4 regions of the Paenibacillus sp. SAFN-054 genome follow, and region 1 is predicted to be linked to each of the others. Evidence: predicted binding sites of a transcription regulator. Region 1 holds the regulator's gene; each other region holds the start of a gene.

Evidence for each region. Region 1 encodes LexA, which represses DNA repair genes until DNA is damaged. Its sites were predicted from a motif close to CGAACATATGTTCG; they were not measured.
Region 2: the regulator LexA is predicted to act here: its motif matches at 909-922, upstream of ACTHPM_RS22885 (SPL family radical SAM protein).
Region 3: the regulator LexA is predicted to act here: its motif matches at 678-691, upstream of addB (helicase-exonuclease AddAB subunit AddB).
Region 4: the regulator LexA is predicted to act here: its motif matches at 1,146-1,159, upstream of ACTHPM_RS09555 (DNA polymerase IV).

What each region holds. Positions count from the first base shown of each region.
Region 1 covers NZ_JBQCKS010000001.1:1,525,092-1,527,297, forward strand. Annotated here, with positions in the region: gene ACTHPM_RS07130 (DUF896 domain-containing protein) at 1-60, opposite strand, end outside; gene yneA (cell division suppressor protein YneA) at 160-540, opposite strand; gene lexA (transcriptional repressor LexA) at 834-1,460, shown strand; gene ACTHPM_RS07145 (serine hydrolase domain-containing protein) at 1,526-2,206, opposite strand, start outside.
Region 2 covers NZ_JBQCKS010000005.1:369,939-372,144, forward strand. Annotated here, with positions in the region: gene ACTHPM_RS22880 (TatD family hydrolase) at 1-528, opposite strand, end outside; gene ACTHPM_RS22885 (SPL family radical SAM protein) at 943-1,923, shown strand; gene ACTHPM_RS22890 (outer membrane protein assembly factor BamB family protein) at 1,986-2,206, opposite strand, start outside.
Region 3 covers NZ_JBQCKS010000001.1:2,296,986-2,299,191, reverse strand. Annotated here, with positions in the region: gene ACTHPM_RS10495 (class I SAM-dependent rRNA methyltransferase) at 1-541, shown strand, start outside; gene addB (helicase-exonuclease AddAB subunit AddB) at 799-2,206, shown strand, end outside.
Region 4 covers NZ_JBQCKS010000001.1:2,097,036-2,099,241, forward strand. Annotated here, with positions in the region: gene ACTHPM_RS09550 (hypothetical protein) at 1-540, opposite strand, end outside; gene ACTHPM_RS09555 (DNA polymerase IV) at 1,221-2,206, shown strand, end outside.

The DNA.
Region 1 (2,206 bases):
CGTTTCCTTATGTTTACGGGCAAGCTCATTAATCCGCTCTACTAAGCTGTCGATATCCATTTGCTACTCCTCCATTATTCAATTCATACCTAACTTTGCCATGAGAAAAAGAGCTTGTCAAGGTATGCACCTTTCCAAGCTCTTGTCGGCAAAAAAACATTAATATATAGGAAGAGACAGGACATCTCCGGCTTCGATCTCGCTCGTCTTCAGCTGGTTCATTTTCTTGATTCTGTGAATGTAGTCCCGGGTATCCATATCCTTCGGTTTATAGTCGACTGCAATCTCCCATAGCGTATCGCCTTGTGAAACGATCACTTGTTCCATCGGAATCTCATCATGAGACGAACTCGCGAACACGCGAACCATTCCCGTACATCCAGCAATAATAATCGCAACTGTAATTAACAGCTTGAAAAGCATTTTTCGAGAAAACATGGCTCGCAAAGCCGGGAAGCTTCCAGCGGTTCTATAGCCAATGTTCCCAGCCTCGATCACTTCATTATTATAAATACTTTGATATGTAGTATATTTTAGCATAATGTGTTCCTCCAAACGTTTGTTCTTGTTATGAGAACAATATAACACGAACACATGTTTTGTTCAATACTTTTTTCGAACGATTGTTCCCTTTTTTTTCGAAACTCCGCGAACTGAGTTGCTTAATTTCTTTCTAACCTACTATATATGGATGATTGACTTATTGAGGCGAATATTTTGAGAAGGGTTCAAGCGGGTGTCAAAATGAGATTTTCTTTTTAGAACTTGTGTTTGTACGAACGGAAGTTCTATGTTATAATTTTACCAAACGTTACTAATGGGGTTGATGGGGAATGTCGAAGATATCTAGCCGGCAGCAAGCGATATTGGAATTTATCAGAAACGAAGTGCGGGCCAAGGGTTATCCCCCTTCCGTCCGCGAGATCGGGGAAGCCGTTGGTTTGGCTTCCAGCTCAACGGTCCATGGTCATTTGGACCGCCTTGAGAAGAAGGGATTAATCCGCAGAGACCCTACGAAACCTCGTGCCATTGAGATTTTGGGTCAGGAAGAATCCGAGAGCAGCAACCTGTTTACACATACGATCGCAAGAGTGCCTGTAGTCGGTAAGGTGACAGCCGGTGTCCCGATTACCGCTACAGAGAATATCGAGGATTATTTCCCGCTTCCACAGCATTTTGTGGGTGATGAGAAAGTGTTCATGCTTTCTGTCATGGGAGACAGTATGATCGAGGCGGGCATTCACAACGGTGACTACGTCATCGTCCGCCAGCAGCAAACCGCTGATAATGGCGACATCGTCGTCGCGATGACAGATGAGGATGAGGCTACGGTGAAGACGTTCTATAAAGAAAAGGATCACATTCGTCTGCAGCCGGAAAATCCGTCTTACACGCCTTTACGTCTGAACCATGTCACTATTTTAGGTAAGGTAGTCGGGTTGTTCCGCGATATTCATTAATTTTCCGTACAATTGTACAAGCCCTTGTTCTTTCATCAGAGAGAACAAGGGCTTGCTATTTTTCTCTATGCAAACTGCCCTTGCTGCCATAATGCGGAGATTTGACCAAGCAGGCTCTCGGATTGATGTATGCCAGGATCTATATTCATCATCAACACCGCTCCGTTCCCGGTCCCCGGATAAGCGACCGCCAAGCTTTGAAATCCCGATCCCCAGCCAAGGGAGGATATTTCTACGCCTTGATTCGAGGAATCCAGAAAAATGCCAAGCCCTGCCCACCGGAAATCACCTTGAGAACGGATCATTTCGCTGGCGGTATCCGCCGTAATTCCCAGCTTGCCCTCTCCCCGAAGCGATGCCAACAGCTCTGCCATTAATACAGCAAGATCCGTAGGCGTCGACCATAATCCGGCTGCAGCCGGATAAGGATATATCGTATAGGGCTCCTGGAGCCTAATTCCATGTTGATCATGGCCGCATGCAAACTCGGGGCGAATCTGCGACTCATTCATTATGATACAGCTGTGGTTCATATGTAAGGGTTCAAAAACTCTTTGTCGCAGCAATTCGGAAAATTTCTCGCCGGCCACATCCTCAATGAGAAGCTGAAGTATGCTGAATCCGGTGTCCGAGTATATGAATTCGCTGCCCGGTTCCACCGTCAATGCGGCGGGTTCGGGAGCATAATATGTAGTGCCGGCCAACAGTTGAGGCAGCTCGGGAACCCCATGTTCACAAGAGTATTC
Region 2 (2,206 bases), on a different contig from region 1:
GATATGAAAGCCCATCGCCAGATAAGCATCCAGTTCCCCGCCCGTCCCCGTAAAACAGTGGACGACCGACCTCGGGATCATCGCCGGATGCTCCCGCATGATCGCCGCAAAGTCGGCATGCGCATCGCGTTCGTGCAGAAACAGCGGCATGCCGAGTTCCCCGGCCAGCAGCACCTGTTCCCTGAACCAGTGACGCTGCACGTCGCGAGGTGAAAAATCCCGGTTATAATCCAGGCCGCATTCCCCAATCGCTACCACCTGCGGCTGCTGAGCCAGCTCCCGCAGACTGCAAAGCGTTCCCTCCCCGCATTCCCTGACGTCATGGGGATGAACGCCTGCCGTGGAATACAGCTTCCCGGGATATCGCTTCGAATAGCGTGCGGCCTCGCTGCTGCTCTCCACGTCGGTTCCGGTTATGATCAGCGGAGAAACGCCTGCGGCCTCGGCCCGGGCAAGGACCTCCTCGCGATCCTTGTTAAAGGAGCGGTTGGTCAAATTGACGCCGATATCTATGAATTGAGAACTCATGTCAAATTCCCTTCCTTTCAAATATATTCATCCAAATGTATGAGTAAGGTAAGCATCTATCGACGTACATTCCAAATTACACAAGACCCGCTTAGGGGGCGTTCTCTTGCGAGGTATGCTTTCTTATTCTCTTCAAAAAAACCGCAGCCTAATGGCATGCGGTCATTCCGTCATCTCTTGGGATACAGGATAACACAAAGGAACCAAGCTCTACAAACATCCTTCTTTAGAAGCGTATTATATATACCTGCCCGAGTCTGCATGCTTATCCCGCTTTCATTGTAAAGATCCCTTTGTTTCATATATCGGTCCCCAAGAACAATTCCTTCATATTCCAGACGGTTTTCTAATCTTTCGGCGTATAGTATACTGACAAAACAGGAACATTTGTTCTATATCTGGAGGTGAACTATTATGCCTAAAAAAATCTACGAATCCGCAACAACCAAACAAACGCTCAACCGGGTCAAGGCGGAGAGCATGCCCTTTGACTGGTCGATCAATCCCTACCGCGGCTGTGCGCATGGCTGCAGCTTCTGTTATGCCCGGGCTTTTCAATCATTTATTGGACGGGAGGCCGATGATGAGTTCCAGAACCGCATTCTGCTGAAAACCAATGCTGCCGAAGCGCTCGAGGCCCAGCTGTCTCGGATGGCCAAGCGCTTTGATCATGATATCGGCCAGCTGCGGGAACATGTCGGCATCGTAACCTTGGGAACGGCCACCGATCCTTATCAGCCGGTGGAGATCAAGTCAAGGATTACCCGCGGCTGCCTGGAAGTGCTCGCCAAATATCGGATACGCACCAGCATCACCACGCGTTCGCCGCTGATTTTGCGGGATCTGGATCTGCTGTCCCAAATGGACGTCACCTCCGTTAATATCAGCCTGAACACGCTGGACACCGGCATCATCAGGATGATGGAGCCCGGAGCCCCATTGCCTTTCAAAAGACTTGAAGCCGTACGCAGGCTCTCCGAAAGCGGTGTGCGCACCGGGTTGTTCATCGCCCCGATCCTCCCGTATCTTACGGACTCCAGGGAGCAGATGGAAGAGCTGATGACGGCGGCCAAGGAGCATCGCGCCTCCTTTGCGATGACCTCCCTGCTCCGCCTGACTCCCGATGTCAAAGCCTGGTTCATGCATTCGCTCGGTCAGCATCATCCCGGACTCGTTCCAAAGTACAAAAGCTTATTCCGCGGCACATATCCCGATTCGGCCTATGCGGATCAGGTCAAGACGCTGGCAAGCGAGGTGAAGCAGAAGCTCTTTTTGAGCGGGAATGTCCCCGAGACCAGCTGCACGACTTCCGCATCGGCGGACATCGGCTCTTGCATTCAACCGTCCACGACGCTGCCAGCGCCCGAGGTAGAGCAGCTCAGCTTTTCCTTTTAACGGGCATAACGCGAAGACCCTAAGAATTTCCTTAGGGCCTTCGGGATACATACCTTATTCGGCTATTTCACTTGATTCAGCAGCGCCTCCAGTTCGCTCGCGCCGTATCTGGCCAATCCGCCATTGGAGGAGCCGACATAGATTTCGTCTTCGTTCATGTTAAGCAAACCCTCGACACCTTTGCGGTATCTCGCTTCGCTGAATGCGATCCGGTTATCGCGCAGCCTGCCAATGACCTCTCCATCCTCTTTGCGCAGCGCCAGCATGTCGGAGCCGTAGCCCA
Region 3 (2,206 bases), 770 kb from region 1:
GGTAACCTGCCTCGACATATCGCAGCATGCGATCGACAGTGCAAGGGAGAACGTTGAACTGAATGGCTTTGGAGACCGGGTGGAGTTCGTGGTGGATGACGCTTTCCAGTATTTGCGGTCGCAGGTGAAGGGCTTGGAGGAAAGACAGAAGCGTGCCGTCAGCAGTACGGACAAGGTGGACACTTCGCAGAAAATGACCGCCGGCGGCGGCAGAACATGGGACGTGGTCATTTTGGATCCGCCAGCCTTCGCCAAAACCAAAAGCGCTGTAAAGGGAGCCTGCCGGGGATACAAGGATATTAACCTTCACGGCATGAAGCTCGTTAACGAGGGCGGATACCTGGTAACGGCAAGCTGCTCATATCATATGCGTCCGGATCTGTTTCTGGAGACCATCCAGGAAGCGGCCGCGGACGCCGGCAAAATACTGCGTTTAGTCGAATGGCGGGCCGCAGGCAAGGATCATCCGCAAATTCTTGGCGTCGATGAAGGGCATTACCTGAAATTCGCCATCTTCGAAGTGAGAAGCCGCAACTTTTAAATAAATGCAGCAGGGGCATGGAATATATCATTCCATGCCTTCTTTTTGCATGCAGCCAATGATTCCCTAGCCGCGGACCAAATTAATAGTGCTAGAATAGTAGGATGTATACGCATCGGAGGAAGCTTGCCGCGATCAAACATATGTTCTATTCTTTGATCGGTATGATATAATTAGGATCATATGTTTTAGCTTTTTTTATACGAACGAAGCAATCATTGATTTTCATAGATGATATGGATCGAAGGAGGAGCAGCATGCCGGTTCATTTTGTGATTGGGCGCTCGGGGAGCGGCAAAACGACGAGCATTCTTGAGGAAGTAACGGCAAGACTGAAGTCTGCCCCACAGGGAAAAGCGATGATTCTGCTCGTACCAGAGCAGGGCTCCTTTCAAGCGGAGCATGCGCTGGTTACGACGGGAGGGATCAAAGGGAGCGTTCGGGCACAGGTGCTCAGCTTCCGCCGCCTGGCTTACCGGGTCATGCAGGAAACGGGGGGAGCTTCCCGCGTGGCCATCAGCGACGAAGGCAAGAAGATGCTTCTGTACAAAATTATTCAGCGGCGCAAGGACGAACTGAAGCTGTTTGGAGCGTCAGGCGAGCAGTTGGGCTTTGTCGGCCGTCTGGGCGACGTATACACAGAGATGAAGAGATACTGCATCGATTCATCGGCGATTGGACTCGTGCTGGAACAGTTGAAGGCAGCCTCCGCGGCTACGCCGATACTGCGCAGCAAACTTGAAGATTTGTTGACGGTTTACAAGGATTTCGAGAACGAAATGTCCCCGCTGTATATCGATGAGGAAGACAACCTGATCCGCTTGACCGAAGCGGTGAAGGATTCTTCCTATCTTGAGGGGGCGGATATCTGGATTGATGGATTTCACGGCTTCACCCCCCAGGAGCTTATGGTGGTCGGGCAGCTGATGGTTCACGCTGCCTCCGTGACGATTTCACTGACGCTGGACAAGCCCTATGACGGGTCCCGGATGCCTCATGAACTGGATCTGTTCCATCCGACCGCGACGACGTATGTCAAGCTGAGAGGCATGGCGGAAGAGCTGAATCTAGAGATAGACCATACGATCCTGTCTCCGCCTGTGCTGCCGCGTTTTGAGGAAAGTCCTGCGCTTGCGCATCTGGAACGGGGATATGACCGGAGGCTTCGTTATCGTCCTGCCGGGGGAGAGAATGAAGACGGCATTTCGATTCACGCCGCCTCGAGCCGCCGGGCCGAGGTGGAGGGGGCGCTGCGGGAAATGATACGTCTAGCCCGGGAAGAAGGCATCCGGTTTCGGGAAATGGCCGTTTTCACCCGCAACCTCGCCGACTACGAACACCTGGTGGTGCCGCTGTTTCAGGATTATGGCGTACCGTTGTTTCTGGATGAGAAACGAAGCGAGCTTCATCATCCGCTCGTCGAATTTATGAGGGCCGCGTTGGATGTTGTGCGGCGCTACTGGAGACATGAGGACGTGTTCCGCTGTGTGAAAAGCGATCTCCTGCTCCCGCTGGACGGATCATTGATGCGGGAGGATATGGACCGGCTTGAAAACTATGCGCTTGCAAGCGGCATACAAGGTTACCGCTGGACGGATGGACGTCCCTGGAAAGGCATCCCGAGCCTTTCTTTGGAGGAAGGCGGCACTCCGCAGCGGGATACGG
Region 4 (2,206 bases), 570 kb from region 1:
CTTCTCCGGTACGGTGACATCGCCGTACACGGCCGCGACAGCCTTCTGTATTTCTGCTTTAAACTGCTTGCTGATATCTTCCGCATAGGCGTCCTGACGCTCGATCAGTTCTTCCTCCGGGGACCAGATGCCCTGCATGAAATACAATGGGTCGCCTTGCTTATCCTTGTTGTACTTCACAAGCGCCGAATAAAATACCGGCTGATGCACCGTGTATACACGGATTACGTTAGCCCCCATTTCATCGATCTGCTTGAACCAGCGCAGATAGTCCTCCTCGGTAGCGGGTAGTTCGCCCGGAAAATGCCCAGGCACCGTAGCTCCCAGATTGACGCCCTTCACAAACATTTCCTTCCAGTTTCCGTCCTTGCCATATTTCATAAAGCGGTCGCCCTGGGTCTTAAATGTGAACTGGGTCCCATCTTGATCCTTATATGCCGTCACCGGAGAATGGCTTGCCGTAAACCCTACGACCGTTCCTCCGGCAATGAGAACGGCGGCTGCTGCGATCCAGATGAATAGTGTTCTACGTTTGATCATCGCCTGTAAGTTCTCACCTCAATTTGGCTTGGCCTTGCTTTGGCCCGGCACTTTTCATTTTTTTTGTCATAAATTAATTATTTAACGAACATTGCCAATCTGTAAACTAGGCTGCTGGAAGGAATTTTCAGAACCTGGCGACCTACTCCGGTTTTGCCGGAACGAAAAAAACGGCAGCTGCCTTTCCTCCGGCACTGACGTCTGCATCGATAGCTAAGCAGCTGTATCTTTCCTTGGCCGAAGCGACAACTGGTTATGTATACGTCGAATAATTGCTAAAGTTGTGGTCGTTTTAACATCTTTATCCATAAAGATTACAAAATTGATACTATAGTCCGACAAAGCATTAGCGAAAAACCGCATCACTACAAGGTTTTTGCAAAATCGCATTTTTTTAAAAATAAGGAGAGAGTCCCGGACGGGACTACCGGTCCCAAACTGATTTATTACTGGATATATATGGATATAACTGGTATGACTATCCGGTTATTTCATGGTCCTGCTCCGGCCCGATTCCGCTCCTTTATAACTAGGAACAATGGCGAACTTTCCTGACAAGTCAAACGGGTAAGCAGCCCGCCTTGCAAATAATTCCGGTTGATAATCGAATATTTCTCCGTTATTCTTATAAAATAAGAACATGTGTTCCTGCCACTGACGAATGATAAGGAGCGAGTCCCATGGTTCAGACCAAAAAACGTGTCATTATGCTGGCCGACTGCCAGTCGTTTTACGCCAGCGTGGAGAAGGCAGCCCATCCCGAGTACGATGGCAAGCCTTTAGTCGTATCCGGAGATCCGGCCCGGCGCTCGGGCATTATTCTGGCCGCCTGCCCGCTCGCCAAGAAGTTCGGGGTCACGACGGCGGAGCGTCTCGGAGATGCGCTCCGCAAGTGCCCGGATCTGATCGTCGTCCGCCCGCGCATGGCGGAGTACATCCGGGTATCCCTGCACATCACGGAAATTCTGCAATCCTTCACGGATCTGGTGGAGCCATACAGCATTGACGAGCAGCACCTGGATGTGACCGGCAGTCTTGCCTTATTCGGCAGTCCGAATGAAATCGCCCGCCGAATCCAGCACCGGGTCATGTATGAAACCGGCGTGTACGTGCGGGTGGGCATCAGCGATTGCAAGGTCCTAAGCAAAATGGCCTGCGATATTTATGCCAAAAAGAATGCAGACGGCATCTACACCCTGAATCGGGAAGACCTCGAGAAAACGTTGTGGGAGAAGCCCGTTCATGAGATGTTTATGGTCGGCTCGCGGATGACGCGCCATCTGTATAAGATGGGGATTCATACGATCGGAGATCTGGCGAGAACGCCCCTGCCCCGGCTGACGGAACGTTGGGGCGTGAACGGCGAGGTGCTGTGGCGCATTGCCCGCGGCATGGACTCTTCCCCGGTTACGCCCCACAGCCAGCTGCAGCAGCAGAAAGGCGTGGGCCACCAGATGACGCTTCCGCGCGATTATACGGACTGGGAAGAGATCCGCGTCGTTCTGCTGGAGCTGTGCGAGCAGGTCGGACGCCGCTGCCGGGAAAAAGGACTCATGGGCTTTGTGGTCAGCGTCGGCTGCCAGGGGGCGGATTATGACCGCCCCACCGGCTTTTCCCGGCAAATGAAGCTTTCGGACCCCACGAACATTACCGATGAGATTTATGA